DNA from 4 places in the Mesorhizobium salmacidum genome. Region 4 is predicted to be linked to each of the others. Evidence: predicted binding sites of a transcription regulator. Region 4 holds the regulator's gene; each other region holds the start of a gene.
What was found. Region 4 encodes LexA, which represses DNA repair genes until DNA is damaged. Its sites were predicted from a motif close to TGTTCNNNNTGTGTTCNG; they were not measured.

Region 1: O7A60_RS02935 (ATP-dependent helicase) is a predicted target of LexA. The motif match lies at 5,863-5,880, and genes of this name have one in related genera.
Region 2: dinB (DNA polymerase IV) is a predicted target of LexA. The motif match lies at 1,561-1,578, and genes of this name have one in related genera.
Region 3: uvrA (excinuclease ABC subunit UvrA) is a predicted target of LexA. The motif match lies at 3,021-3,038, and genes of this name have one in related genera.

What each region holds. Positions count from the first base shown of each region.
Region 1 is NZ_JAPYKS010000002.1:58,995-66,619, forward strand. It holds gene O7A60_RS02900 (hypothetical protein) at 1-46, shown strand, start outside; gene O7A60_RS02905 (Lrp/AsnC family transcriptional regulator) at 74-553, opposite strand; gene O7A60_RS02910 (EamA family transporter) at 643-1,584, shown strand; gene O7A60_RS02915 (dienelactone hydrolase family protein) at 1,581-2,468, opposite strand; gene O7A60_RS02920 (hypothetical protein) at 2,720-2,875, shown strand; gene O7A60_RS02925 (hypothetical protein) at 2,885-3,319, shown strand; gene O7A60_RS02930 (glucose/quinate/shikimate family membrane-bound PQQ-dependent dehydrogenase) at 3,348-5,663, opposite strand; gene O7A60_RS02935 (ATP-dependent helicase) at 5,921-7,625, shown strand, end outside.
Region 2 is NZ_JAPYKS010000002.1:325,196-332,820, forward strand. It holds gene O7A60_RS04225 (dihydrofolate reductase family protein) at 1-47, opposite strand, end outside; gene O7A60_RS04230 (NmrA family NAD(P)-binding protein) at 84-956, opposite strand; gene O7A60_RS04235 (winged helix-turn-helix transcriptional regulator) at 1,078-1,494, shown strand; gene dinB (DNA polymerase IV) at 1,611-2,855, shown strand; gene O7A60_RS04245 (hypothetical protein) at 3,098-3,289, opposite strand; gene O7A60_RS04250 (YkvA family protein) at 3,675-4,058, shown strand; gene O7A60_RS04255 (sterol desaturase family protein) at 4,122-4,655, opposite strand; gene O7A60_RS04260 (NUDIX hydrolase) at 4,840-5,304, shown strand; gene O7A60_RS04265 (class I SAM-dependent methyltransferase) at 5,582-6,112, shown strand; gene O7A60_RS04270 (hypothetical protein) at 6,166-6,429, shown strand; gene O7A60_RS04275 (bifunctional diguanylate cyclase/phosphodiesterase) at 6,609-7,625, shown strand, end outside.
Region 3 is NZ_JAPYKS010000009.1:37,713-45,337, forward strand. It holds gene uvrA (excinuclease ABC subunit UvrA) at 1-2,871, opposite strand, end outside; gene O7A60_RS13850 (hypothetical protein) at 3,571-3,867, opposite strand; gene O7A60_RS13855 (ATP-dependent Clp protease proteolytic subunit) at 3,955-4,560, opposite strand; gene O7A60_RS13860 (SRPBCC family protein) at 4,584-5,069, opposite strand; gene O7A60_RS13865 (ArsR/SmtB family transcription factor) at 5,066-5,380, opposite strand; gene O7A60_RS13870 (single-stranded DNA-binding protein) at 5,607-6,131, shown strand; gene O7A60_RS13875 (OsmC family protein) at 6,262-6,687, shown strand; gene O7A60_RS13880 (MarC family protein) at 6,705-7,334, opposite strand; gene O7A60_RS13885 (hypothetical protein) at 7,451-7,625, opposite strand, start outside.
Region 4 is NZ_JAPYKS010000009.1:139,948-147,572, reverse strand. It holds gene O7A60_RS14435 (ABC transporter substrate-binding protein) at 1-825, opposite strand, end outside; gene O7A60_RS14430 (GntR family transcriptional regulator) at 979-1,752, shown strand; gene lexA (transcriptional repressor LexA) at 2,160-2,903, shown strand; gene O7A60_RS14420 (ComEC/Rec2 family competence protein) at 2,897-5,350, opposite strand; gene gltX (glutamate--tRNA ligase) at 5,454-6,878, shown strand; gene gltA (citrate synthase) at 7,061-7,625, shown strand, end outside.

The sequences.
Region 1 (7,625 bases), on a different contig from region 4:
GCGCAGCATCCTGAAGCGCGCCCGCCTGAAGCGCGGCCATGCATAGCGAGGCGGAGGGATCAAATCCCCAGCTTCACGGCTGCCGCCTGATCGCCGCCAGCGGTGAGCGCGCGATCACCGGCGATGACTGGATGATCGCCGTATTGGTCATCGCATGGGGGATGATGCGGTCGATCACCCGTTCGAGTTCGGCGACCGAGCCGACATGCGCCAGCGCGATGAAACAGTCCTCGCCGGTCACCCGGTCGCATTGCGCGATTTCCGGCAGGTCGCGGATGATCTCGGCCACGACGGCCAATTGCCCGGGCACCGGCCGGATGCGCAACCATGCCGATAGTTGCAGGCCAAGCGCCGCGGGATTGATCTTGACGCAATAGGCTTCGATCACCCCGTTTTCCTGCAGCCGCTTGATGCGCTCGGCCACACTCGGCGCCGACAGGCCGACCGAGCGCGCCAGTTCCGCCGTGCTGGCGCGCGCATCCTTCTCCAGCAGGCGCAGGATCTTCATGTCGGCCGCATCGAGGTCGGTATTTTCGCTTCGAAGGCGTTTCATGGAAAACTCCTTGCTTCCGGGGAAGAAATGATCGGACAAGCGGATCATCATCCATATAAATCGGGACGATCGGCTACGATACTGGTCTCATGGACGACCCGAGGCAAGCACCGCATTCCAGTTTTACCGCAGTCAGCCCTACGGCTGTCCGCCCGGCCCTTGCCGGCCCCGCACGCACCGGGCTGGCGACAAGACTGCCGCCGCATCTCTGGTTCGCGGTCAGCGCGGTCTTCCACTATCTCGGGCCGGCCTTCGCCGTGCTGCTTTTCCCGCATGTCGGCGTGCTCGGCATGGCTTGCCTGCGCATCGCCACCGCGGCGCTGATCTTCGCGCCGCTGACCCGCCCTTGGCGAACCTTCGCCCGTGCCGGCCCTCGGACGCGGCTCCTGCTCATTGCCTTCGGCGCCTGCCTGGCGGTGATGAACTGCTCGTTCTACTTGGCGCTTGACCGCTTGCCGATTTCGCTGGTGGCGGCGATCGAGTTCGTCGGCACCATCGGCATTGCGCTGGTCGGCCTAAGGAGCGCCCGCAATCTGGCCGCTCTCGCCATCGCCGTCACCGGCACCTTGCTGTTGATTGACGTCAAATGGTCCAGCGACCCGGTCGGGCTGTTCTGGTCTTTCCTCAACGGCGCGCTCTTTGTCGGCTACATCGTGCTTGGCCACCGTGTCGCCCGCGCGGGCGCCGGCGACGGGATCGCCGGCCTGGGTGCCGCCATGGCGGTCGCCTTCGTTGTCGTGCTTCCGATCGGTGTCACCGACGCGCTGCCCGCCTTCTTCTCGCCGCCGCTGCTCATCGCGGCAATAGGCGTTGGCATCTGTTCTTCGGTCATCCCGTATATCTGCGATCAGCTCGCCATGGCGCGGTTGCCGCGCGCGAGCTTTGCGCTGATGCAGTCGCTGCTGCCGGTCACCGCGACGCTGATCGGCATCGTCGTGCTGCGCCAGATTCCCGGCCCGACCGATTGCCTCGGCATCGCGCTGGTCGTGGCCGGCGTTGCCTTCCACAAACCAGTGGCTGATCGTGCCTAGGCCAGCTTCTGCTTGAGGAAGGCGATCGTCCTGCCCCAGGCGAGGTCGGCCGCCTTCTTGTCGTAGCGCGCCGCCGAGGTGTCGTTGTTGAAGGCATGGTTGGCGCCTTCATAGACATAGACCGTGTATTCGACATGCGCGGCGTCGAGTTCCTTCTTGAAAGCATCGATGCCGGCGTTGGTGCGCTCGTCCAAGCCCGCATAATGCAGCAGCAGCGCAGCCTTGATCTTCGACGCGTCGGCGGCCTTGGGCTGCATGCCGTAATAAGCGACGCTGGCGGCGAGATCGGGCGCGTTGACGGCCAGCATGTTGGCGGTGCCGCCGCCCCAGCAGAAGCCGATGGCGCCGACCTTGCCATTGCCGTCCTTGTCGGCCTTGAGGAAGGCGACCGTCGCCACGCCGTTGGCAACGGTCTGCGCCGCATCGAGTTTCCCGAACATGTCGCGCGCCTTGTCCTCATCAGTGGGCGTGCCGCCGAGCGGCGACAGGAAATCGGGCGCGAGTGCCAAGAAGCCCTCCAGCGCCACGCGCCGGGCGACGTCGCGGATATGCGGGTTGAGCCCCCTGTTTTCATGGATGACGATGACGGTACCGAGCTTGCCGGTCTGGTTTGCCGGTTTGACCAGATAGCCTTTCATCTCGCCCCCGCTGCCGGGATAGGTGATGTCCTCGCCCTTCACGCGGGGATCGTTTTCGGCCACGATCGCCGCCTGGGCGGAGTTCGCCGCCAGCATCGGCACGATCGCGGCGGCCGCGGCACCCGATCCGGCAAGCCTGGTCAACTGCTCCATGAAGCGGCGGCGATCCAGCGTGAGATGCGTGTATTCGTCATAGGCGTCGATCATCGCCTGGGTGATGACGGGTTTGGTGGTGACGTTGGCCATCGGCTTCCTCGCTCTCTCGGCTTCGGTGTCCTTGCCGGGCGCAAGATAGGGGCGAGCCTCTCATCGTCCAGTCACCGGACCGTGACATCTCGCTGTCCTCCCGGCCGCCAATCGGTCGGCTGGAAGATCATCACGTTTTTGTCATCGGTGACAAATCTTGATGGCGCTGCCACAATAGTGGGGGAAACTGGCTTGCCGGCCGCCTTTGGCGGCCACGGTCCTATAGGCCCGATCTGAAAGGAACAATACCGATGACCATGGCCTCGCCGATCCTGGCAACCGCCTTTGTGGCAGCAGTGGCGGCCGTTCTGGCGATGCGCGCGGCTGTTGTCGCGGCGAGCCGCAAGTCCATGGTCAAGGTCCGCAGCCGCCGGCGTCAGCGCGCAAACACGAAATCCCAAGGTTGAGGTGAAGTCATGAACGTCCAGGACATCGTGAACACCGTCTCGCAGAAGGCCGGTCTTGACCAGGCTACGACCGAAAAGGTCGTCGGCACCATTTTCTCGGTGCTGGAGCACGAGGCCGAAGGCACCAGCGCGTCTTCGTTTTTCGCCAAGATCCCCGGCGCCGACGACCTTGCGCACCAATATGACGTCATGGCCGCCGCGCCGGCCGGCGGCGGCGGCTTCCTGTCGTCGCTGCAAGGCGCGCTTGGCGGCGTTCTCGGTGAGAAAGCCGGCGCACTGGTCAACGGCCTCGCCGCGCTCAAGGCATCCGGCCTCGACATGGCGCAGATCCAGAAGGCCGGCGAGACGCTGGTCCAGCAGGCCGAGGCCGCCGCCGGCCCCGATTTGACCAACCAGGTGCTCGGTTCGGTGCCCAGCCTGAAGGCCCATCTGGGGCTCGGCTGATCGTCGGATCGCCGAACCCCGGCACCGCCTATTTCGGCAGCGCGTAGGCCATCACATAATCGCCCGGCTTGGTGCCCACCGAGCCGTGGCCGCCGGCGACGATGACCACGAACTGCCGCCCGTCGGCGACCGTATAGGTCATCGGCGTCGATTGCCCTCCGGCCGGCAGCCGCGCCCGCCAGAGCTGCTTGCCCGATGTCAGGTCGTAGGCGCGCAGATAGTCGTCGACGGCGGCACCCAGGAAGGCAACACCGCCGGCCGTGATCATCGGTCCGCCAATGCCGGGCACCCCGACCTTCAGCGGCAACGGCAGTGGCGTCATGTCGTAGACGGTGCCGTTGCGGTGCTTGTAGGCAATGGTACCGGTCCGAAGATCGACGCCAGCGACATAGCCCCAGGGCGGCGCCTGGCACGGAATGCCGAGCGGCGACAGGAACGGTCCCATCACCACCGCATAGGGCGCGCCGTCATTGCGGTTCAGCCCCTGCTCGCTGCCCTTGGTGTCGCCCGGCGGCGGCACGTCGGCGCGGGGGATCAGCCTGGACGTGAAGGCGAGATAGGTCGGCATGCCGAACATCACCTGCCGCACCGGATCGACCGCAACGCCACCCCAGTTGAAAGTGCCGAAATTGCCGGGGTAGACCAGCGATCCCTGCAGCGAGGGCGGCGTGTAGCGGCCTTCATAGCGCAATTTATGGAGCGCGATCCGGCAGGCCAGTTGGTCGAACATGGTGATGCCCCACATATCGGCCTCGGTCAGCGGCGGCGGGCTGAAGGAAAGGTCGGATGCCGGCTGCGTCGGCGATGTGTGATCTCCTCCGATGGCGCCGCCCGGCGCTGGCACGTCCTTGACGGGGATGACCGGCTCGCCGGTGCGCCGGTCGAGCACATAGAGGTCGCCCTGCTTGGTCGGCCCGACGAGGGCGGGCACGACGGAGCCGTCAGCCTTGGTGATGTCGATCAGGCTCGGCTGCGCCGGCACGTCCATGTCCCAGAGGTCATGGTGCACGGTCTGGCGCACCCATTTCAACTGCCCGGTATTGAGGTCGAGCGCGGTGATCGAGGAGGAGAATTTCTCGACATTGGCGCTGCGGCCCATGCCGAGCTGGTCCGGCGTCTGGTTGCCGAGCGGCACGTAGAGCAGGCCGAGTTTCTCGTCGGCGCTCGGCGTCGACCACATATTGGGCGAGTTGGCGGTGTAGGTCTGGTCGGCCGGCAGCGGCGTCGTCTGGTCCGGATTGCCGGAATCCCAGTTCCACAGCAGCTTTCCGGTGCTCGCATCGTAGGCGCGGATGACGCCGGACGGCTCCTGCGTCGAATAATTGTCGTTGACCGCGCCGCCGGCGATGATCTTGCCGCCCGCGATCAGCGGCGCCGAAGTCGAGTAGTAATAGCCCGACTTCGGATACGGCATGTTGGCCAACAGATTGAGCGTGCCGCCCTCGGCGAAGGCCGGGCAAACCTGCCCGTTGACGGCGTCGAGCGCGATCAGCCGGGCATCCGAGGTCGGCAGGTAGACGCGCGCAGCGCAGGGCTGACCGGCGGCGCCCGCGGCATCGGCATAATAGGAGACCCCACGGCAGGTCTGGTGCTGGCGGTCCTTGTCGAGCTTGACCTTGGGGTCGTAGCGCCACTTCTCCTTACCGGTCGCCGCATCGACGGCGATGGCGAAGTTGTGCGGCGTGCAGATATAGAGCGTGTCGCCAATTTTAAGTGGCGTCACCTGGTAGGTGGTCTCGCCGACATCGTCCGGGCCCTTCACGTCACCGGTGCGGTAGGTCCAGGCCGGCTGCAGATTGGCGACATTGTCCGGCGTGATCTGGTCGAGCGGCGAATAGCGCTGGCCGAACTGCGTGCGCCCGTAATAGTGCCATTCGCCCGCCGGCACATCGCCGCCGAGATTGGCGTTGGGAATCACCTTGTCGGGGTCGAGCGCGCCGCCGATGTCCTTCGGGTCCGTGGTCATCGAATAGCCGGCCACCGCCAGCGATGCCAGCACGGCAAGGATCAGAGGCGCGCGGCCGTCCGGACCGGCAAGGCCCCGCCGCGCCCACGGCGTCAGCAGCCACAGCGCCACCAGCACGATGATGCCGCCGCGCGGGCCGAGTTCCCACCAGTCGAAGCCGGTTTCCCAGACCGCCCAGGCCAGCGTGCCGATCACGATTGCCGCATAGAGCCAGAGCGCCGTGGAACGGCGCCGGTAGAGCAGCCAGGCGGCGATCAGGAAGGCGAGACCGACAATGATGTAGTACCAGCTGCCGCCCAGCGAGACCAACCAGATACCGCCGGCGCCGACCGCCAGGCCGATGAGGAAGAGGATGAGGGAGGTGATGGTGACAGCCAAGATGATACTCCTTCGACTGTTGCGCGCATGAGGCGGCCTTGGGCAACCCGGCATTGTGTGCTGCCCCCTGCGCAACTTTCTCCCGACCGCCGCGCCTGTCAAGCGTAGGTCATGGGTCCGCGGCAGCAACCCCTTCCGCCTGAGGTTGTTCACAACGCCGGCCGCCATGTCGCTCAAGTCGCCGTATCAGGCACTTTACCGGAACAAAACGTAGACAGTTCTGGTCTTTCGCTACCGAATCACTACATTCGGGGGCGATGTCCGGCTTTTCCGAAGACATGCCCTTTTTCGACGAACCCGATGCGCGGCCCACGGCCCCGTCGGGCATTGCCGCGCGCGCCATGGCTGCCCGCGGCGGCCAAAACAACGCGCCGGACTATCTGAGGGGGCTTAACCCCGAGCAGCGGCTTGCGGTGGAGACCACCGAAGGCCCGGTTCTGGTGCTGGCCGGCGCCGGCACCGGCAAGACCCGCGTGCTGACCACCCGCATCGCCCACATCCTCGCCACCGGCAGGGCGTTCCCGTCGCAGATCCTCGCCGTCACCTTTACCAACAAGGCCGCGCGCGAGATGAAGCAGCGCATCGGCATCCTGATCGGCGAAGGCAATGTCGAGGGCATGCCCTGGCTCGGCACCTTCCACTCGATCGGGGTGAAGCTGCTGCGCCGCCATGCCGAGCTTGCCGGCCTGAGATCCGACTTCACCATCCTCGACACGGACGACGTCGTGCGGCTGATCAAGCAGCTCATCCAGGCCGAGGGCCTGGACGACAAGCGCTGGCCCGCGAAACAGTTCGCCCAGATGATCGACGGCTGGAAGAACAAGGGCCAGGGCCCGGCCGACATCGCCGAGGGCGATGCGCGCAGCTTCGCCAACGGCAAGGGCCGCGAACTCTACAAGGCCTATCAGGAGCGCCTGCAGACACTGAACGCCTGCGACTTCGGCGACCTGCTCTGCCACCCGATCCGCATCTTCCGCGCCAATCCCGATGTGCTGAAGGACTATCACCGGCGCTTCAAATACATCCTCGTCGACGAATACCAGGACACCAACACCGCCCAATACATGTGGCTGCGCCTCCTGGCGCAAAGGCCGGAAGGCAAGCCAATCTCCCCCCTAGAGGGGGAGATGTCCGGCAGGACAGAGAGGGGCGCCTCGCGCCGACAGGCCGGAGGGACAGCGCCCTCCTCTGTCGCCTCCGGCGACATCTCCCCCACAACGGGGGAGATTGGGCGCTCTTCGACCGAAGCCCGCACCACTGTTAACATTTGCTGCGTTGGCGATGACGACCAGTCGATCTATGGCTGGCGCGGCGCCGAGGTCGACAACATCCTGCGCTTCGACAAGGATTTTCCCGGCGCCACCATCATCCGGCTGGAGCGCAATTACCGCTCGACCGCGCACATACTGGGGGCCGCCTCCCATCTCATCGCCTACAATGAGGGCCGTTTCGGCAAGACGCTGTTCACCGACCGCAACGATCCCGAGGACGGCAAGGTCAACGTCCACGCCGCCTGGGATTCGGAGGAGGAAGCCCGCGCCATCGGCGAAACCATCGAGGCCTACCAGCGCCAGAAGCATAATTTGAACGACATGGCGATCCTTGTCCGCGCGTCCTTCCAGATGCGCGCCTTTGAGGACCGCTTCATCACGCTCGGTCTGAACTACCGCGTCATCGGCGGCCCGCGTTTCTACGAACGCATGGAAATCCGCGACGCGCTGGCCTTCTTCCGCGTCGTCGCCAACAGCACCGACGACCTCGCCTTCGAGCGCATCGTCAATGTGCCGAAGCGCGGCCTGGGCGAAGCGACCATCCGCCAGATCCACGACACGGCGCGCAGCCTGCGCATCCCGATGCTGGAGGCGGCGGGAACGCTTGCCGAAAGCGACGAGCTGAAGCCGAAACCCCGCGCCGCGCTGCGCGAGGTCGCGGCCAATTTCGAGCGCTGGCAGAAGGCGCTGG
Region 2 (7,625 bases), on a different contig from region 4:
ACGAAACCGTCGACCGACATCTGCATCTGAAGAATGAGCTTTTTCATCGGGTGTCCTCGTTTCCGGATTCAGTATGGGAGGGATCAGGCAGCGCCACGCGAGCGGGCGAAGTCGCGCGCCCAGGCTTCGAAAGTAGTCGGCGTGGCATTGTCGGGCGACGGCGCTTCCAACGCCCATCGCTCGCCCTTGTTGAAGCTCGCCGCCGTCTCGCCCAGCGCATCGGCGAAGCTCGCCGACAGGCCGCCGGCGATCATGCCGGCGCGAGCATCGGCGAAAGGTGCCGCATGGTAGCTCACCGCCTTCCCGATCGCCTTGCCGAGAATTTCGGTCACCTTCTCGAAAGGATGATACCCGCCACCATGCAGCTCGACGACGCGCCCGGCCGGAAAATGCTCCGACCCAAGCAAGGCGGCGGCGCGCTGACCGACGTCGCGCGTGGCGATCAGCGGCATCGGCAGGTCGCCGCGGAAGGGCGTGGCGAAGACACCGGAAGCGGCCTGCTCGACAAAGCCCATGCCTCTGGCAAAGTTCTCCATGAAGAAGGAGGCGCGCAAGAACACCAGCTCGTCGAGTCCGAGTGCCTCGAGCCGCTCCTCCATCCTCGCGGCGCCCAGCGAAGTCCCCATCCTGAGATGGGCATTGAGGCCGCTGAGCAGCACGACGCGGCGCACGCCCGAAGTCCTGATCGCCGTCGCCAGGCGCCCGCTGACTTCGTCCTCGAAGCGGTGGAGATCCGGCGCGGTGACATCGAAGGGGATCATCACATAGGCGCTGTCGGCGCCGGAGAAGGCGGATGCGAGTGCCGCGGCATCGTCGAGCGCGACACCCAGACCGCGCGCCACGCCGCGCACCGCATGCCCCTGCCCCGTGAGCACGGAAGCGACCTGCGCGCCGACCTCACTGGTGGCGCCGACAACCACGACGGTCCTTGGCGCGCTGGTTTTCCCCTGGTCCATGATGTCTTCCTCCTGTCGAGACCGCGAGCTCTTCGGCCGAAAATGATTTACTTATGGAACCATTTGACGCAAATGGATAATGGTGTCAATAGTAAAGTGCTATAAAAACGGAACCATAGAGATGTCGACGCGTGAAAGATCCGCTTGCCCGATCAACCTGTCGCTGGAACTGCTCGGCGACCGCTGGACGCTGCTCATCATCCGCGATCTGGTCTTCGCCGGCAAAAGGCATTTTCGCGAGTTCCTGCAATCCGATGAAGGCATCTCCTCGCGCACATTGGCCGAGCGGCTGCAGACGCTGCAGGGTGAAGGCATCCTCACCCGCAGCGACGATCCCAGCCACGGGCTGAAGGCGATCTACCGGCTGACCGAAGCCGGCATCGACCTCTTGCCGGTGCTGGCCACGCTTGGCGCGTGGGGCAGCAGGCACCGCAAGGCCGACGGTCAACTTGCCCGCATCGCAGAAGAACTGGCGGCCGGCGGCGAGCCGGCGCTGGAACGGATGAAGGCAGCGCTGCGGGCGGAGCATATTGTCTAGGCCTTTCCTCCTCCCCTGTGGAAGAAGGACGCATCCTACGGCCCCGCATTGACAACGATCTGCATTTGTTCTCTATTTGTTTCGGTCTATCAGCAATCGCGGATGAGCGGAACAGGATGGAAACGACGGCCACCATCCTGCATGCCGATCTCGACGCCTTCTATGCCTCGGTCGAGCAGTTGCTCGACCCGACGCTGCGCGGCAAGCCGATCGCGGTTGGCGGCGGCGTGGTGCTCGCTGCCTCCTATGAGGCCCGTGCCTTCGGCGTGCGCGGCGGCATGCCGGGGCGCAAGGCGCGCGAGCTTTGCCCGCAATTGATCTTCGTCGGCGGCAATTTCAGCCACTACCAGCGGCTGGGGGACGCGGCGATCAAGGTGCTCGACGATTTCACGCCGGTGGTCGAGCGCATCTCCATCGACGAGGCCTTCGCCGATGTTGCCGGCTGCACGCATTTGTTCGGCTCTCCCCGGGAGATCGCGACCGTGATCCGCCGCCGTGTGCGGGCCGAACTCGGCCTGCCGATCTCGATCGGCGTGGCGCGCACCAGGCATTTGGCCAAGATCGCCTCGCAGGTCGCCAAGCCCGACGGGCTGGTGGTGGTCGATCCAGGCACCGAACTTGCCTTCCTGCACGATTTGCCGGTCGCGCTGATGTGGGGCGTCGGGCCGGCAACCAGGGCGCGGCTGGCCGAGATCGGCGTCGAGACCATCGGCGAGCTGGCCCGGACGCACAGCGGCGCACTGACCCGGCTGCTCGGCCCCGCCGCCGGCGAAAAGCTTGCGGCCCTGTCCTGGAACCGCGATCCGCGCAAGCTGGAGACGAAGCGCCGGGCGCACTCGGCCGGCGCGCAGTCGGCGCTCGGGCAAAAACCGGCCGTGGCGCGGGTGATCGTGCCGACACTGCTGCATCTGGCCGACCGCGTCGCCAGCCGGCTGCGCGCCAGGAACCGCCCCGGCCGCACGGTGACGGTGCGCGTGCGCTTCGCCGATCTCAGCGCCGTCACCCGCTCGATCACGCTGGAGCAGCCGATCTCGGCGACCGCCATGCTGGCCGAGATCGCCGGCGACCTGGTGCGCGGCGTGCTCGCCGATCATCCACGGGAGACCATCTCGCTGCTGGCGATCTCGGTGTCACATCTGGAGGAAAGCGCCGAACTGCAGCTCGACCTGCCGCTCGGCCTCGCCGACGAGAAGCGCCGCCCGGGCAGCCAAAAAGGCCTGGCGCGCTTCGGCGCCGACCGCGCCATCGACAAGATCCGCGAGCGCTTCGGCAAACAGGCGGTCGGCTACGGCACGGTGGCACTGGAAGCGGCTCGCTCGGTGCCCGACGAATTCAGGGAGTTGGCGGAGAAGGAACTGTGAGCGAAGGAGCCTCAGCCCCTCGCCGCTACCTTCCGGGTCCGGAACCAGCCGGCGCGGCGGCGGTCACGGCCGATAGCAATTCGCGCTTCACCAGCACCGGCTTTGATATGTCTTCTTCACGGCAACTCCCCAAGCCATCCGGCAGGGACGGCTTGTCAAGAAGACGCGAAATTGGATAGTGGGTCAGCGAGGTGACACAGGATTTGCCGGCCGGACGCCCAGTAAGGCGAGTGCTGCCTAGTCTAGCCTACCCTTTCAAGTTCCGCCGATAACCGGTCAGGGTCAATGATGCCACGCTTGAAAAGGCACATGATCTTGATCGCGACCTGTTCGCGCTCGTCCTCTCTGACAATTCGATGCTTGGCGCAGTAGTCGTTGAAAACGTTCGCAAGAGCTTCCAGATCGGCGGAATCCGCCACTCCGTATGGCAACATGCCTGCCTCCCTCATAGGGCGAAAGCATAATAGCCGCTCCCAACCGTCCGCTTGCCTCTACTCGGTGCGGACGACATGGAAAAGATACACCCAGAAAAAGTCAGAAACGAGTCAATTCCATGGGACTGAAGTCTGAGGCTCTGCGAGCGTCTGAATTTTCAAACTGACCCACTACCGAAGTTGGGTGGCGGCTCAGTTTGCGGATCGCGGACATCCTTGCAATGATCGAAGCAATGCATGTCACCCGGAAGTGTCCTCGGTTTCGGGATAACGACAAGCATCAAATCAGAATCTTGTGGCAGGTCGGGCGAATCCTATTCGCCGCGACATGCTGTAAGGAGCGGAGACGCCTACGGTTTGGGTCCTACAAAAAGAGAGTTGCCGTTTGACTGTCCTTGACAAGGCAAAGCAATGGGCGAGGGCCATCAAGCGCGATGTGGTAGCCCTGTGGCTGGCCGCCCGCGATCCTCGCGTTCCCTGGTACGCCAAATTTGCCGCCGGCGCGGTCGCCGCCTACGCGCTCAGTCCTATCGATCTGATACCCGATTTCATTCCCGTACTCGGATATTTGGACGATCTGATCATCGTACCACTCGGCATCCTGCTTGCGGTGAAGTTGATCCCCGCCGATCTGATGGCGGAGTTTCGCGCGGAGGCCATTCGCCGATCCAAACCGACCAGCCGAGGCGGCCTCGCATTCATCGTCGGAATCTGGATTCTGATGGCCGCCGCGCTCATCTGGCTATTCTGGCCAGATCGCTCGGATTAAATTTCATCGCTCGACCGCACGGCGGACCACAAATGATGTTGGTGGCCTGTCGAAAGACCCACGTCAAAGCCGCGCGGTGCCGAAAATCCGGTCCCAGAATATCGACGTCACGCCGAAATTGGCGTTGTCGTCGATATGGTGGTGCACCGCGTGGCGACGCTTGAGCGTATAGAGATAGGTCGGATGGGCCGGATGCCAGTGATGGATCATGTGGTGGACGCTGATGTACCAGAGGTAGCCCAACATCAACCCGCAGCTCACCGCGCTGGCGGTCGCGAAGTCCGAGACCATCCAGACAGGCAGGAACGCCACCAGCGCATGCACGCCGAGGCTGAGCCAGGTGGGCGTGCCCACCGGGCTGCGCTCCTCGACATGGTGACGGTCGTGCAGGTCCCTGATCCAGGGGACGTGGTGCAGCACGAACCGGTGCAGGACGTATTCGATCAGCGTCCACAGGCCAAGGCAGATCAGCGCCGTGCCGATCCAGTCCGGCGCGCCTTCCTCTCCGGCCTCGATCAGCCCGGCCACGCCCAATATGGCGATCACCAGGGGATAGACCACGAAGTCGCTGTAGTAGCCGATCAGACCCAGCTGCATTCAGACGCCTCACCTGACTTTCGACGCCGCCCCAAAAAAACGATGCTATCAGATTGCCGGACTCGCGCATGAGGTGCAATGCAGACGCGACTGACATAGCGTCGCAATTTCCCGGTGCAAGGTCGGCAATGGTCAACGCAGGATCGGCCGGCTTCGCACCAGTGCCGCAAACGGACGTGCAAACATGGCAAAACGCAGCGCGGGCCTGCTGATCCATCGCCGCGGCGGCAATAGCATCCAGGTGCTGCTGGTCCATCCCGGCGGCCCGTTCTGGGCGAAGAAGGACGATGGCGCCTGGTCGATCCCGAAGGGCCTTGTCGACGAGGGTGAGGACGAACTGGCGGCGGCACGACGCGAGGCCGAGGAAGAGCTCGGTATAAAGGTCGAAGGCCCCTTCGCCCGCCTTGGCGACTACCGGCAACCGGGCGGCAAGCTCGTCATGGCCTGGTCCGTCGAGGCCGACATCGACGTGGCCACTGTCAAGAGCAACATCTTCACCATGGAATGGCCGCCGAGGTCCGGAAGGATGAAGGAATTCCCGGAGGTCGACAGAGCCGGTTGGTTCACGTTGGCCGAAGCCGAGGTGAAGATCCTGAAGGGCCAGCGCCCGATGCTGACGGATCTGGCAGGGCAGTTAGGGGCGGCCTGATGCGGTCGCGATAAGCTGCCAACCACCCCTAGGAGCGGGAGATTGGCTGTCGTCCCCAAACTTCGTCGCCCCGTCCCAGTGCGCCATCGGCATGCGCGATACGTACCGGCGGAAGTGGCACCGGGCGCCGCATCTGCGATGACCGCGCCAGTTACCCTGCCAGTTGTGACACATCGCAAGGCGCTGGGATTGACGTGCACGCCCGCCCACTGCAATCTGCGTTAACCAGCTGTTTACCATGCCGCGGCTGAGATCGGGGGTCAGTTTGGAACCGTTCATGGATACGAACCTCCTGAATTGGGACGATCGGGCCGAACTGCACGCGACCGACAGAACCGGCAGCTATCGTATCGAGAACGTGCTGGCTGGTGGATCCAATCTCTATGAGCTGGAAACGCGCGAGATCGGTGACTTCTTCGGCAAGGACATCGTCCATCTGCAGTGCCACATCGGGCTCGACACGATCAGCCTCAGGAATCTCGGCGCGGGCAGTGTGACCGGCCTGGACTTTTCACCAAGGGCGATAGCCGCGGCGCGAGTTTTCGCCTCCAAGGCGGGCAGCGACGTTCGCTTCGTGGAAGCGCCACTGTACGAGGCTGTCGAAGCGCTCGACCGGACCTATGACATCGTCTACGTTACCTGGGGATCGGTGAACTGGCTTGACGATGTCTTCCGTTGGGCCCGGGTGGTTGCCGATCTTCTGCGTCCCGGCGGCCGGCTCTATATGGCCGAAGGCCATCCCTTGATGTTCCAGTGCAATCGCAAGGCTGCTGCGCTCGAATTGAAGGACGTTGGCGAACGCCTGTAGCGCGACCGCTCGTCTGGAACGAGAAGCGAACCTACACCGGCGATGAGCGCACCTTGAAGCATCCCCGCTATTATGAATGGATTCATCCGATCAGCGACGTGGTGAACGCCTTGATCGCTGCGGGCCTGACGCTTGATTTCCTCAATGAGCACGACACTGTTTCCTGGCAGCACTTTTCATTCGCGGTAAGGGCCGGCAAGGATATGTACGGCCTTCCCGAAAACGCTCCCAAGATTCCGATGGCCTATTCAATCGGGGCAACCAAGCGCGGCGTCGGGACGTATCGGATCGTCAAGAAGAAGCTCGACAGCCACTAGTTCCGTATTTGGCAGGTTCTGGTGTGCGTTCTCCACGCAGCAGCCTCCGAAGGCGGAAAATTTTTAAAGATTGTGAAGGTCAAAATTAAGTTGTTGCGAACTAATATTCCCTTGATGAGGCTCGACCAGAGGGCCTGAGAAGCACAGGGAACATTGCTTTATTGGCTTTTTTCGCCAGTATGACCGCCCGCGTTAAGGCGGGCGTCTTTTCACCGGCAAGGATTCCGGTGGCGATCGCGGTTGTGGTTATTGCCGTTTGCGCGGTGCTCGCCGACCACCAAAACAAGATCGTTTCGGATCAGGTCGCCCGCGCGGACGTCCTGGCCAAGGTTAATGTCGTTCGCGCCAAGCTCGAAGGGAAGATCAACGGCAACCTTCAGCTGGCGCGAGGACTGGTCGCGGCAGTCACGACCGAACCCTACATGGGACAGCAACGTTTCACTGAGCTTGCCAGCAGACTGTTCAACGAAGAGTCCCAGCTTCGCAACATTGCCGGCGCGCCCGACCTGGTCATTTCCTTGATGTACCCGATGGCCGGCAACGAGAAGGCTATCGGCCTCGACTACCGCAATAACGACCAGCAGCGTGCGGCGGCGTTGCGTGCGCGCGACGAGCGCAAGCTCATTCTTGCCGGCCCGGTCGATCTGGCGCAGGGAGGGCAGGCCTTCATCGGCCGATTTCCGGTGTTCGTTAAAAGCGCGGGCAACACCGAACGGTTCTGGGGCATCGTTTCCGCAGTCGTCGACGTGCAGCGCCTCTACCAGGCAAGCGGTCTTCTCGACAAGGAGCTCGGGATCGACATAGCCCTCATCGGCAATGACGCCCTTGGCACTAAAGGAATGCGGTTCTTTGGTGACGAACAGGTTGTCAAAAGCGATCCGGTGACAGCCGACGTTCTTTTTCCATCGGGCTCCTGGCAGATCGCTGCGATTCCCAAGGGCGGTTGGCCCGCCACGCCCGCCAACGCCTGGCGGCTCCGGGCGCTCATGGCGGCAGCAGCGGCGCTGATTTTGATTCCCTTCCTGGCGGCGGGCCGCTTGATCAATGAAAGGCAGCGAAACTACTGGGAACTGAATCGGCTGTCGCGACGGCTGGAACTTGCCCTGGAGGCCTCGGCCATTGGCGTTTGGGAACACGACCTCCAAACCAACCATCTTGCTTGGGACGACCGCGTCAACGAGATATATGGCAGGGAG
Region 3 (7,625 bases), 100 kb from region 4:
GAGGAACTGGCCGGTGTAGCTGCGCTTCTCGCGCACGATGGCTTCCGGAGTGCCGGAGGCGACCAGTTCGCCGCCGCCATCACCGCCTTCGGGCCCGAGGTCGAGCACCCAGTCGGCGGTTTTTATCACTTCGAGATTGTGCTCAATGACGACCACGGTGTTACCCTGGTCGACCAGTTCGTGCAGCACTTCCAACAATTTGGCGACGTCGTGGAAGTGCAGGCCGGTGGTCGGCTCATCGAGGATGTAGAGCGTCTTGCCGGTTGCCTTGCGCGACAGTTCCTTGGCCAGCTTGATGCGCTGCGCCTCGCCGCCGGACAGCGTCGTCGCCTGCTGGCCGATGTGGATGTAGCCCAGCCCGACCTGCTTCAGCGTCTCCAGCTTGTCGCGCACGCCAGGCACGGCGGCGAAGAAGTCGACGCCTTCCTCGACCGTCATGTCGAGCACGTCGGCGATCGACTTGCCCTTGAACAGGACGTCGAGCGTCTCTCTGTTGTAGCGCTTGCCGTGGCAGACGTCGCAGGTGACGTAGACGTCGGGCAAAAAATGCATCTCGATCTTGATGACGCCGTCGCCCTGGCAGGCCTCGCAGCGGCCGCCCTTGACGTTGAAGGAGAAACGGCCCGGCTGATAGCCGCGCGCCTTCGCTTCGGGAAGACCCGCGAACCAGTCACGGATCGGCGTGAAGGCGCCGGTGTAGGTGGCGGGGTTCGAACGCGGGGTCCGCCCAATCGGCGACTGGTCTATGTCGATGACCTTGTCGAGGAATTCCAGCCCCTCGATGCGGTCATGCTCGGCCGGATGCTCGCGCGAGCCCATGATGCGGCGCGAGGCCGCCTTGAACAGTGTCTCGATCAGGAAGGTCGACTTGCCGCCGCCGGACACGCCGGTGACGGCGGTGAACGTGCCGAGCGGGATTTCGGCGGTGACGTTCTTCAGATTGTTGCCGCGCGCGCCGACGATCTTCAGCCGCCGGTTCTTCTTGGCTTCGCGGCGCATGCCAGGCGTTGCCACTTCAAGTGCGCCCGACAGATATTTGCCGGTGATCGAATTGGGGTTGGCCATCACCTGCTGCGGCGTGCCTTGGGCGATGATCTCGCCGCCATGGATGCCGGCGGCGGGGCCCATATCGACGACATAGTCGGCATGCAGGATGGCGTCCTCGTCATGCTCGACGACGATCACCGTGTTGCCGATGTCGCGCAGATGCTTGAGCGTGTCGAGCAGGCGCGTGTTGTCGCGCTGGTGCAGGCCGATCGACGGCTCGTCCAGCACATAGAGCACGCCGGTCAGCCCAGAGCCGATCTGCGAGGCCAGCCGGATGCGTTGGCTTTCGCCGCCCGACAGCGTGCCGGAATTGCGCGACAAAGTGAGATAATCGAGCCCGACATCGTTGAGGAAACGCAGGCGTTCGCGGATTTCCTTCAAGACGCGGACAGCGATCTCGTTCTGCTTGTCGTTGAGCTGCGCCGGCAGGTCGGTGAACCATTTGTCGGCGTTGCGGATCGACTGTTCCGTCACCTCGCCAATATGCTTGCCGGCAATCTTCACCGCCAACGCTTCCGGCTTCAGCCGGTAGCCCTTGCAGACCGGGCAGGGCGTCGCCGACATGAAGCGCTCGATTTCTTCGCGCATCCAGGCGGACTCGGTCTCTTTCCAACGCCGTTCGAGATTGGGGATGACGCCTTCAAAAGTCTTGGTCGTCTTGTAGGAACGCAGGCCGTCATCATACTGGAAGGTGATCTCTCGCTCGCCGGTGCCGCGCAGGATCGCCTCCTGCGCTTGCGCGGAAAGATCCTTGAACTTGTCGCCGAGCTTGAAGTCGTACGCCTTGCCCAACGCCTCGAGCGTCTGCGAGTAATAGGGCGAGGTCGATTTCGCCCATGGGCTGACGGCGCCGTCGCGCAGCGACACGTTCTCGTCGGGCACCACGAGGTTGGGGTCGATGGCGCGCTGGCTGCCGAGACCGTCACAGGTCGGGCAGGCGCCGAACGGGTTGTTGAAGGAGAACAGCCTGGGCTCGATTTCCGGAATGGTGAAGCCGGACACCGGGCAAGCGAACTTTTCCGAGAACAGGATGCGCTCATGCGTCTCGTTCTTCGACTTGTTGACCGAATCCTCGCCGGTCTGGCTGGCGTCGAGCGGCTTGTCGGCGAACTCGGCCACCGCCAGCCCTTCGGCCAGCTTCAGCGCCGTCTCGATGGAGTCGGCGAGACGCGTGGCAAGGTCGCCGCGCACGACGATGCGGTCGACGACAACGTCGATGTCGTGCTTGTATTTCTTGTCCAGCGCCGGCACATCGGCGATTTCGTAGAAGACGCCGTCGACCTTGACGCGCTGGAACCCTTTCTTCTGCAGCTCCAGCAGTTCCTTGCGGTACTCGCCCTTGCGGCCGCGCACGATGGGCGCCAGCAGGAACAGGCGCGTGCCTTCCTCGACCGCCAGTACCCGGTCGACCATCTGGCTGACCGTCTGGCTCTCGATCGGCAGGCCGGTGGCCGGCGAATAGGGCACGCCGACACGGGCAAAGAGAAGCCGCATATAGTCGTAGATTTCGGTGACGGTGCCGACCGTCGAACGCGGGTTCTTCGACGTGGTCTTCTGCTCGATGGAAATGGCCGGCGACAGGCCGTCGATCTGGTCGACGTCGGGCTTCTGCATCATTTCGAGGAATTGCCGTGCATAGGCCGAGAGGCTCTCGACATAGCGGCGCTGGCCTTCGGCATAGATGGTGTCGAAGGCCAGCGACGATTTGCCGGAGCCCGACAGGCCGGTCATGACGATCAGGCTGTCACGCGGCAGGTCGAGATCGACGTTCTTCAGATTGTGTTCGCGCGCCCCGCGAATGGATAGGAATTTATGGTCGGCCATCGCCGGTCGCCGCCTCAGATCTGGAATTCGTGGGATTGGCGGGTTTTCCCAGCCATCCCCTATGTAGGTCTTTTTGCCGCCACGTCGAGAGACGCCACAACTCCCGACAGAAGTCGTTTAACCGTCTTTCGCGCGAAGGGGCAAGCGGAAAGAACAAAGGCCGAACACGCTCCTGACAAAGCTGTGCGGAAACTGACCTGAACGTAAGCTCCCGGTGATCACATTTTTCCGTAACCGGCTATTGATGGTTGACGCGGCCAACTCACGGGAGCAGTCTTCGGAAGTCAGCGAAGCCGGCCGTCTTTCGATGGCCTCGCCGCCCCAAGGCGGCCTGCGAGACGCCGCAGGCATCTGCGATTTGCGCTTCGCCACGACGATGTCGCAACGGACACAGGAGCGGAGCATGACGCCACCGGATAGTCCCCCAGGGCTTCAGTCGTCACTGGAGCCGCGGCAGGCATAAGTGCCAGAGGCGGGCGTTTGCGCCACCCGACAAACCGTGACCTGCCGTATCCGTCAAAATCAGAGACTATTGGTCGGATCGTCGGCTGAATGCCGCGAAGCATCCGAAATCAACGCCGGCAGTACGCTCCCGGCAAGCATGGATTAAAAATCCAAAAAAAGCCCCGTCCGTTTGCCCAAGGCACGGCGGGGCTTATTTTGGGCCTGGGCTTGAGTTCGCAGGCCTCCGACCTCGGCCTACCTGGGCGGCTTGATCCCGCCAACTCCGACATCGACCGTGATGCTGCCGGAAATCCTGACATCCGTATTGCCGATCTTGAACTGCCCATTGCCGCTGCTGGGGAACGCGTCGTCGGGTTCGGGCACCGGGGCCGGCTTGGCGATGCGATAGTCGCCGGCCACGCCGGGCAGGGCGCTTCTTTGCGCTGACGATGAAGCGTCGTCGGCAAGTGCCGAACTGGACGCAAGACCGACGATTGCGAGCACCATGGCGCCGGTGACACGGTGCGATGTTCTGGATCGATGAGTGTCCATCCCCTTTTATAGGGACCTGCCGCCACCGGAACCAGACCGATATCGTCAAATCTTCGACACCTAGCAGGATTTGATCTGGGCTCTGCCTCACGCCGCCTTTTTGCGGGTGTCGAAAACATGGTCGACAATGCCCCATGCCTGGGCCTCGCGGGCCGTCATGAAATGGTCGCGGTCGAGCGTGCGTTCGACCTCTTCATAGCTGCGGCCGCAATGCTGGGCGTAGAGTTCGGTCATATTGCGTTTGGTCTGGCCGATGCGTTCGGCGTGCCGCTGGATGTCGGAAGCCTGGCCCTGGAAGCCGCCCAGCGGCTGATGCAGCAGGATGGTGGCGTTTGGCAGCGCGATGCGGCGCCCGGCCGTGCCTGCCATCAGCAGGAACGATCCCATCGATGCGGCAAAGCCCATGCACACGGTCGAGACCGGGCAGCTGATATATTGCATCGTGTCGTAGATGGCGAAGCCGCTGGTCACCATGCCACCAGGCGAGTTGATGTAGAGCGAGATCTCCTTCTCGGGATTGTCCGATTCCAGCGACAAAAGCTGCGCGCAGACCAGCGCCGAGACGTCGTCGTTGATCTCGCCGTTGATGAAGACGATGCGCTCGCGCAGCAGTCGCGAAAAAATGTCGAAGGCACGTTCGCCGCGGCTCGATTGCTCGATCACCATCGGCACAAGGCTGGCAACACCACTCATTTCAGTTCTCCGATTTTCCGTGTTCAGGCCGCGCGTGGCAGCAGAAGGCGTGGTGTGTTCGCGGCGATAGGCGTTCCGGCCCCGAGCAGCGAAAGCCGGCAGCCGGCCCCCGCCATCGCAACAGCGGGCATTGCCTTGCGAGCAAAGCCGTCATGGACGATGCGCAGATGCGTGCCGCCGGAAACGGTACGGGCGAGCGTGAAGGTGACGGTGCTGTCGAGCGGGTGCGCCGCATCGTCGGACTGCTCCCGCCAGGAATAGCGCAGCAGGCGCTCGGGCTCGGCGTCGAGGATCTCGCATTCGATCGGCGCGTCAGGCCCGGCGAAGGCGAAGCGGCTGCCGGGCCGCGGCCTGATGTCGTTCGGCATCATCCAGGCGGCGAGCAATTCCGGCACGGTCAGCGCCCGCCAAACCTTTTCCGGCGGCTCGGCAAGGTCGTATTCGAATTCGAGCGCATCTGGAGCGATTTCGAGGTGATTTGCGTCTTTCATTGATCCGCCGTTTTTCATTGGTCCATGTCCTTCAAAACGGCCTTCAGTTTTTCGATGCGTTCCGGCCAGAACGTCCGATAGCGTTCAATCCAGGAGAGCAGCGGGGCAAGCCCCTGCGGATCGGCGCGATAGTAAGCGTTGCGGCCGGCCCGCCGCTCCACCACCAGGCCAGCGCCGCGCAACACCGCCAGATGCTGGGAGACGGCCGGCTGCGATACCGTGAGGCCGCTGCGCAGTTCCGACACGCTCATCTCGCTGGTGGCGAGACGCTCGAAGACGGCGCGGCGCGTCGGGTCGGCCAGGGCGCGGAAAATCTCTGCTTCGATCATGACGAAAGCATAAGTCGATACTTATCGATTTGGCAAGCGGTGTTTTGAGACCCATATGCTTCGTTCGGGCATTGCTGCCATTCCTTGACAATCAGCGGCGGTGCATATAGGAACGAAAAGGGAACAAAAACCTTGTGGGAAAAGCCAGCCTTGGCAGGCGACCGACGTCGGTAGCCTGTAAGGTGCTGCGACAAAAATTTGTTTCGGATGAGCGCGGAGAAATATCATGGCGGGTAGCGTCAATAAGGTCATTCTGGTCGGCAATCTCGGCGCGGACCCTGAAATCCGCCGCCTGAATTCGGGCGAGCCGGTCGTCAACATCCGCATCGCCACCTCGGAAAGCTGGCGCGACAAGAATTCCGGCGAGCGCAAGGAAAAGACCGAGTGGCACAATGTCGTGATCTTCAATGAGGGCATTGCCAAGGTGGCCGAGCAATATCTGAAGAAGGGCATGAAGGTTTATGTCGAGGGCCAGTTGCAGACGCGCAAATGGCAGGACCAGACCGGTGCCGACAAATACACGACCGAAGTCGTGCTGCAGAAATTCCGTGGCGAACTGCAGATGCTCGACGCGCGCGGCCAGGGTGAGGGCGGCCAGGTCGGCGGCTACAGCGGTGGCGGCAGCAGCCGTGGCTCGGATTTCGGCCAGTCGAGCCCGAACGAAGGTTTTAGCCGTGGCGGCGGTGGCGGCTCCAAAGGGGGCGGTGGCGGTGGCTCGTCGCGCGAGCTGGACGACGAGATCCCGTTCTGATCGAAGCCGTACCAAACGGCGAATGCTTGTTGCTTGAGATGCCCCGAGGGTCCTGCACGGACTTTCGGGGTTTTGCATTGTTGATTTTGAGCCGACAGTCGGCACGATCAACGACTGAAAGGACGGAGCGATGAAAGCACGGGTCAAATGGGTCGAGGAACGCACCTTTGTCGGCGAATCCGGCAGCGGCCACAAGGTCGTGCTGGGCACGGCGTCCAGCCCGGAAGGCAAGACGCCGGGACCGAGCCCGATGGAGCTGGTGCTGATCGGCACCGGCGGCTGCTCGGCCTATGATGTCGTCCATATCCTCGAAAAAGGCCGCGAGGCGGTCGAGGACTGCGTGGTCGAACTCGACGCCGACCGGGCCGAGACCGACCCGAAGGTGTTCACTCGCGTCCATATGCATTTCATCGTCAAGGGCCGGGCACTGTCGCGCGACAAGGTCAAGCGCGCGATCGATCTTTCCATCGACAAATATTGCTCGGCTTCCGCCATGATGGCCAAGACGGCCGCGCTTACGCATGATTTCGAGATCGTCGATACGGCGGCGAAGTAGGATGAGCGTTATACCGCTCAGCCGGCCATCAGCGCCTTGATGCCATCGGCCACGAACTGTACCGCCAGGGCCGCCAGGATGACGCCGAGCAGGCGGGTCAGGATCGAGCGGCCGGTCTGGCCGAGGATGCGGTCGATGCGTTCCGACAGCACGAACACCAGATAGGTTATGACGAGGCAGACGAAAATGATGCCGACCAGGGCCGCCTGCGCGGCAAAGCCCTGAAACGAGCCGGAGAGCAGCACCGTCGCTGACATCGCGCCGGGCCCGGCGATCAGTGGGATCGCCAGCGGGAAGGCGGCGATGTTGTGGATCATGTCCTTGGTGATGGCGACGTCGCCGATCTTCTCCTTGCGGTCCTGCCGGCGCTCGAAAACCATTTCGAAGGCGATGAAGAACAGCAGGAACCCGCCGGCGACGCGGAACGCCGGCAGGGTGATGCCGAACACCGACAGGATAGAGGCGCCGGCCAGCGCAAACAACGCCATCACCAGAAAACCGATGATCGAGGCGCGGACGGAAACTTGGCTGCGCTCCTCGCGATTCATGCCGCGTGTGACGGCCAGGAACAGAGGCGCCAGGCCGGGCGGATCGATGGTCACCAGAATGGTGACGAAGGCATTGAACAGGCTGTCGAAACTCGGCATCGCTGACCCTCCCACCGGGCCAGGCCCGTACCCGCATTGGTAGAGCAAAGCCCGGTCGGTGGGAACTGTCGGAGGGCCGGAGATTTCGACGCGGTATGGCGCACGTCGAAACGGATTCAGGCGACGCGCTTTGCCCGGTGGGCTAAATGTTCATAGGTGATTTGCCAAGGGTCGCTCTCGGAAGGTCTTTCCTCGCCGATCCAATGGAAGCTGTTGGCAGTGATCCCGGTGAAACGCCATCGAGTTTGCAGACCGCGCGAGTCATCGCCGATCTGGACAATGTCCTTACCC
Region 4 (7,625 bases):
CCCGGCGTTGGTCCCGACCTGCGTATAATTGACCGCGAAGCTCGCCGGCACGGTGCCGTTGCGGACCGCGCTGTCATCGGCGTTGACGACCGGGATACCGGCCTGGCGCGCGGCGGCGGAGACAGCGGCGATCGCCGGCTGGATCAGGTTCGAGGTCGGTCCGTAGATCACATCGGCTTTCCCGGCGAGCGAGGCGATGCGTTGCTGAATGTCATTGACGTTGTCGATGCCGACTTCCACGACCTCGAAACCGGCGGCCGGTGCCGCCGCCTTGATCTTTTCGATCAGAGCAACGTCGTTGGCTTCACCGGGATTGTAAGGCACACCAAAACGCTTGGCGTTTGGTAACAGCTTCTTGGTGAAGGCCATCACCGCGGCAACATCCTGAAGATCGGTGGCGCCAGTCATGCCTTCATCACCGGAGTCCCACGACGGCACGAGCTTGGCCGCCACCGGATCGGTGACCGCGGCAAAGACGATCGGAATGCCGGAGCCCGCGAGCGCTTTCTTGGCGATCTGCGAGACCGGCGTGGTGATGGTGTAGATCAGCTTGGGCTGCTCGGCCTGCAGCTTTGCGATCATCTGCGGCACCAGCGATGCATCGAAATTGGTATGGCTCTCCGTATAGACGACGTCCTTGCCGTCGACGAAGCCGTTGTCCGTCAGCGCCTTCTTGAAGCCGGCTATGGCGGCGTTCAATTGCGGATGCTCGCCAAAATTGGCGATGCCGATGCGGATTTGATCGGCGGCGGCACTGCCGGCGCTCACCATCAATGCGCCGGCCAACAACAACCCCGACAGCCAAGCGGATTTCGACTTCAACATCATTTCCTCCCAGATTTGATCGACGCCGCTTGCAGCGCGGCTACTGCGGCGATCATGGTCAGTCCGCCAACCCGTGTCAAACATTATATATAATTCTTGCCATGCCCCCACATCATATATAATTTTTCTTTGGCAGACGATGGATGGACCGCGATGCAGGATCAAACGATCTCCACAAAGACGGAGGCAGCCTATCAGCTGTTGCGGCGCGATATCCTGACGACGCGCCTCATGCCCGGGGCCCCGCTCAAGCTGAGTGCGCTGCGCGGCACCTATGGTGTTGGCTGGACGCCGTTGCGCGAAGCCTTGTCGCGGCTAGAGGCCGAACGCCTGGTCACCGCCATCAGCAATCGTGGTTTTACCGTCGCTCCGGTATCGCGGGCCGAACTGGAGGACCTGGCACGCGCCAGGATGGTGGTCGAGATACCCCTGTTCCTCGAATCGATGGAAAAAGGCGGCAAGGAGTGGGAGGATGCCGTTGTCACCGCCCACTACCGGCTCTCCCGTTGCAAGACCGCGGTCGACGATCCTTCGGATGCGGCCGTCGATAAATGGGACGAGAACCACGAAGCTTTCCATGCGGCGCTGCTGAGCGCGGCGACTTCCAATTGGCTCATGCGATTCCGCTCGACCATCGCCGATCAGCTGCGACGGCATCATCGTTTTCTCGGCCTGGCGCCGACATTGCGGGCCGCGGCTGGCCTGAAGGACGGTTATGAAGAGGCGATGGAGGCATTGTGCGAAGCGATTGCGATCGAACACCATACAGCGATCATGGAAGCTGCACTCGATCGTGACGTCGAGCGGGCCAAGGCGCTGATGACGGCGCATATCGGCTATACCCTGCACGTCTATGTCCACAGCGAAGACAGCGGCGCGACCAAATACGCCGCCCGCGCCGGCAGCTTGAAAGCGGGTTCCGGGTGACTTCAGCGCTTCCGCGACGCCTATTGGCATGCGCTGGCCGGAATGGGCCAAACGCCCGGATCCATCGCCGCCCCAAAGCTACCAATCGTTGGCGTTTTGGTTTCGTTTCGTTCCGCGAATAATGGATCCATAAATTGTACAATCCGCCCGCGAAGAGCCCTCCGAAAGACTGATGCCAAGGCCCATCAATGGATAGGCCACAGGCCATTAACCAAAACGATTTCAATGCCTGCCGATCGCGGAAAGGGTCGGCCGCAGTCCGCTGTCTCGGCAAAAAACTTCAGACGCGTTAACAAATTCATTAAACTTTAAATGGTTGCGGAACACAACTGGAACGGATAGTGTTTGTTCTGGGTTTGTTTTTCGATTCTGGTTCAGACCTTTCGTTCAATGCCTTGGGGGCCGCCATGCTGACACGCAAGCAACATGAACTGCTGATGTTCATCCACGAACGGCTCAAGGAAAGCGGAATACCGCCCTCCTTCGACGAGATGAAGGAAGCACTCGATCTTGCCTCCAAGTCGGGGATCCATCGCCTGATCACGGCGCTGGAGGAACGCGGCTTTATTCGCCGGCTACCCAATCGGGCGCGCGCGCTGGAAGTGCTGCGGCTGCCGGACTCGATCGCGCCGGGCCTCAATTCGGCAAAGAAATTCTCGCCAAGCGTCATCCAGGGCAGCCTTGGCCAAGGCAGTCCCGGCCGCCAGATCAGGCCGGCGACGGCGCCTTCGCGCCTGCCCGCGGTCGGCAACGACGACGATGCTGTTTCAGCCGTGTCCATCCCGGTCATGGGTCGTATCGCCGCCGGTGTGCCGATCGATGCCATCCAGCATCAGACGCATTCGATTTCGGTGCCGCCGGACATGATCATGGGCGGCGAGCACTATGCGCTGGAAGTCAAGGGCGACTCGATGATCGAGGCCGGTATCTTCGACGGCGACACGGTCATCATCCGCAATGCCGATACAGCAAGTCCGGGCGAAATCATCGTGGCGCTGGTCGACGAGGAGGAAGCAACGCTGAAGCGGTTCCGCCGCAAGGGCGCCTCGATCGCGCTCGAAGCCGCCAATCCAGCCTACGAAACACGCATCTTCGGACCGGATCGGGTCAAGGTGCAGGGCAAGCTCGTCGGGCTGATCAGGCGCTACTGAACTGGCTTGCCATCGGGCTTGTCGGCCTTTTTATAGGGGGCCAGCCCCCTCGCCTCGCGTGAGAATTTTCGCTGCTCGTGCCAGGGCCGGTACGGTCCATCGACGGCGAATTCGATCTCAGCCGGGGTCGTGGCCGATTGGGGATCGAAGAAAACGGCGGCACTCCCCTTGCGGGCGAGCTGGCGTTTGGTGACGACCAGAACCAGCGGATTATGGCAGGCGTCATAGGCGGTCGCGTCATTGACGACGATCAGGTCGGCGAAAGCGCAGGCCTTCCAGGTGTTCTTGCGATCCTCGACATAGGCGATGATCGCGCCGGAAGGGTGCCTGGCAAGGCACAGGCCTTCGCGGCAATAAAACGGCGATCCCTGCGGCAGGTCGGTGGGAGCGGAAATATCGAATTGCCCGTCCGTCTTCTCGAACATTTCCGGTTTCACGATTGTTTCGGAGATCAGAGCGCGTTTCCAATTGTCGGCTGCGAATTCGTTCGGACGTTCCCGGTTGACGGCCAGTTCGCCATTGCCGATCGACAGAGCCACCAGCCGCGCATCTTCCGAGATCAGCACATCGGGCGTGCGCGTGTGCGACACAGTCAACAGACCTGCAAGCGCGAATGGCACCGCCGTGAGCCGGAGCCACGTCGTCGCCATCGTCGCGATGACCAGCGCGACGGTGACCAGCAGCACGGATTGCTGCGAAATCAGTCCGACTCCATCGACCGGAGAGCGCTCCGATATCCACGCCGATATGGCGATCATCGCTGTCAGGCCCTTGCCCATGAGGTAGAGAGCCGGCCAATCCAACCCGAACGGCATCAGCAACGCGCTGGCGACGGCCAGGAACATCACGATCGACACGATTGGCATGACGGCCAGATTGGCGAACAGGCTGAGCGGCGACACCCGCTGGAAATGCCAGATGGCAAACAGTGCCGTCGCGCTGCCGGCGATGATGGACGTCATCGCCAATCCACCTGTCGCCAAGAGGAATTTTCGCGTCAGAAATCCGGGTAGGGATCGCTTTGGCGGCGGAGGCCTCGTCTTTCCCGCATGGTGGTCGGCCCAGCCGGCATAGGCGCCAACCAAGGCTGCGGTTGCCGCGAACGACATCTGGAAACTCGGGCCGACGACCTCGTGCGGCGAAACCAGGATAACGGCGATCGCCGAGATCGCCAGATTGCGCATGGTCAGCGCCGCGCGATCGAACAAGACGGCGATCAGCATCACCGCCAGCATGATGAAGCTGCGTTCGGCCGCGACGACGACGCCCGAAATGACGAGATAGGCGGCGATCGAAAACAGTGCGGCGGCGGCGGCGTATTTCTTCACCGGCCGGCGCGCGGAAAAGCCTGGAAACAGCGCGAAGGCGCCGCGCAGCAGACCCATGATGGTGCCGGCCACCAGGGCCATATGCAGACCCGAAATCGAGATGATGTGATAGATGCCGGTGCGCCGCATCGCTTCGTTGACTTCATCGGGAATGCCGGCCCGCACGCCGACGATCAGCGCCGCCGCGATCTCGCCTTCGGCGCCGCCAATGCTGCCCCTGATGTGGTCGGCGATGGCTTCGCGGGCATTTTCGATGCCTGAAAACACGCGTGCCGGCAGCGGCATCTCACCGGCTTCGGCGGAGACAACCGTTGGATTGCCGAGAAAGAAGCCGCTGCCCCCGATGCCGGCGAAATAGCTGTCGAAGGAGAAGTCGTAGCTGTCCGGCCGCACCGGGCCGGTCGGCGGCAGCAGTTTGGCATAACCTGTGACAAGCGAGCCGGCGGTCATTTCGGGCGGTATCTTGCGTGCCGAAAGCCGGACCCTTTCAGGCGCGTAGCGCAGTTTCGGCCGGGCGGTCGAAATCACGTCCATGGTCAGCCGGATGCGGCCGCTCTCCATCTCCTCGAGCGAGATCACGCGGCCGGTCAGTTGCGTCGAGATTTCCGAGCCCAGCATCCGGGTTCCGGCTCGCCATGTTTCGACCTTCGCCGCGAGCAGGCCAAGCACACACAACAGCAGTGCCATGAAACACAGATGGGTTTTCGGCCAGGAGCGCGAGACGAATGCACAGACCGCCGCCAGAACCACGACCGCGACAGGCTTTGCAAAATCGGGCTCGGACGCCAGCGAAAAGTAGCAGATCGCCCCAACGGCCAGGCAGACCGGCACCAGCAGGAAGGCGATGCCCCGGTCGAGTTCCAGCTCCGCCGCCTTGGCCACGCCGTGACGCAGGCGAGGCAAGGATATCGGGCCGATTTGCCGGCGCACGCGCACAATTCTGCGTGCGGCAGGAGATGGAGTTGGCGATGGGCTATCCGCCTGCAGCGGCTGGGTTGCGGGCGCAGCCACGAGCGGCGATGGCAGCGGGATCGCAGGAGGCGTCGCAAACAGCGATCGCTCGCTGACGCCGACAATGGCGCCCTCGCCCCGATCCGAGCCTCGGCCTCGTCCAGTCATCGGGTCTGCCCCTTGCGCCCTCGACACCCTATGCTACATGAACGCGCGACGCGCGAAAGTCCGCGCACTCCGCACTCAGCTTCAGACGTTTTCCGAGAGTTCCATGCCCGACAAGGTCATCACCCGTTTTGCTCCCTCGCCGACCGGCTATCTGCATATCGGCGGCGCGCGCACGGCGCTGTTCAACTGGCTCTATGCCAAGCACACCGGCGGCACGATGCTGCTGCGCATTGAGGACACCGATCGCGAGCGTTCGACCGATGCGGCCACATCGGCCATTCTGGATGGCCTGACCTGGCTCGGCCTATCATGGGACGGTGACGCGGTCTCCCAATTCGAGCGCGCGCCGCGCCACCGGGAGGTGGCCGAGGAGCTGGTGCGCCTGGGCAAGGCCTATTACAGCTACGAGACTTCAGCCGAGCTCGAGGCGATGCGCGAGGCAGCACGCGCCAAGGGCCTGCCGCCACGCTATAACGGCCACTGGCGTGACCGCGCCCCGTCGGAGGCACCCGCCGGCGTCAAGGGTGCCATCCGCATCAAGGCCCCGACCGAGGGCGAGACGGTGGTGCAGGACCGGGTCCAGGGCGAGGTGCGTTTCCCCAACAAGGATCTCGACGATTTCATCATCCTGCGTTCGGACGGCAACCCGACCTACATGCATGCCGTCGTCGTCGATGACCACGACATGGGCATCACCCATATCATCCGTGGCGACGATCACCTGACCAATGCCGCACGCCAGACCGTGATCTACAACGCCATGGGCTGGGACGTGCCGTCGATGTCGCACATTCCGCTGATCCATGGCGCCGACGGCGCCAAGCTGTCGAAACGCCATGGCGCGCTGGGCGTCGAGGCCTACCGCGCCATGGGCTATCTGCCCGAGGCGCTGCTGAACTACCTGGCGCGCCTGGGCTGGAGCCATGGCGACGACGAGATCATGTCGATCAAGGACATGATCTCCTGGTTCGATATCGGCGACGTCAACAAGGGCGCGGCGCGCTTCGACTTCGCCAAGCTCGAGGCGCTGAACGGCGTCCATATGCGCCGCATGGCCGACACCGAATTGTTCGACATTTTCATCGCCACCTTGCCCTATCTGGAGGGTGGCCCGGCGATGGCGGCGCGCCTCGACGAGAAGAACAAGGCGCAGTTGCTGGCAGCACTTCCGGGCCTGAAGGAGCGCGCCAAGACGCTGGTCGAGCTCGTCGACGGCGCCGGTTTCCTGTTTGCCGCGCGGCCGCTGCCGATCGACGACAAGGCGGCACTCCTGCTCAACGACGATGCCCGCAAGATCCTGCGCGGCGCTCACGAAGCTTTGAACGCGCTGTCCGGCGACTGGACAGCCGCCACGGCCGAGGCCGCGATCCGCGACTATGCGCTGGCTGGCGGCCATAAGCTCGGCGCCGTGGCCCAGCCGCTGCGGGCTGCCTTGACCGGCAAAAGCACCTCGCCGGGCGTGTTCGACGTGCTGGCCGTGCTGGGGCGTGAGGAAAGCCTGGCGCGCATAGCGGATCAAATCGATTAGGAGCAAACTGGCCCAAGAAGATTGGCATTGAAAGGCGCGTTTCGCAGTGCAACATTAGGCTTGGCCCAATCTGGCACGCACCTCCTAAAATGCGGTGGCGAATACGCGCACTGCGGTGATTTCGACGTGTCGCTCTGCGGAATTTGCCTTTGCCGGCATGAGGAAACAAGAAGGAGTTTGCAATGACCGAAGCTGCGAAAAAACTGGATGTGGGCGGCCAGGAGGCCATTGCAACGCTGCAATTCGCTGGCAAGACTCACGAATTCAAGGTGCGAAGCGGCTCGGTCGGACCTGACGTCATCGACATCGCCTCGCTCTACAGCACCACCGGCGCCTTCACCTATGATCCCGGCTTCACCTCTACGGCAAGCTGCGAGTCGGAGATCACCTTCATCGATGGTGATGCCGGCATCCTCCTGCATCGGGGCTACCCGATCGACCAGTTGGCCGAACACGGCGACTTCCTCGAGGTCTGTTACCTCCTGCTCTACGGCGAACTGCCGACGAAGGCGCAGAAGGACGATTTCGATTATCGCGTGACGCGCCACACCATGGTGCACGAGCAGATGTCGCGCTTCTTCACCGGCTTCCGCCGCGACGCGCACCCGATGGCGGTGATGTGCGGCGTGGTTGGCGCGCTGTCGGCCTTCTATCACGACTCGACCGACATCTCCGACCCATACCAGCGCATGGTTGCGTCCATGCGCCTGATCGCCAAAATGCCGACGATCGCGGCCATGGCCTACA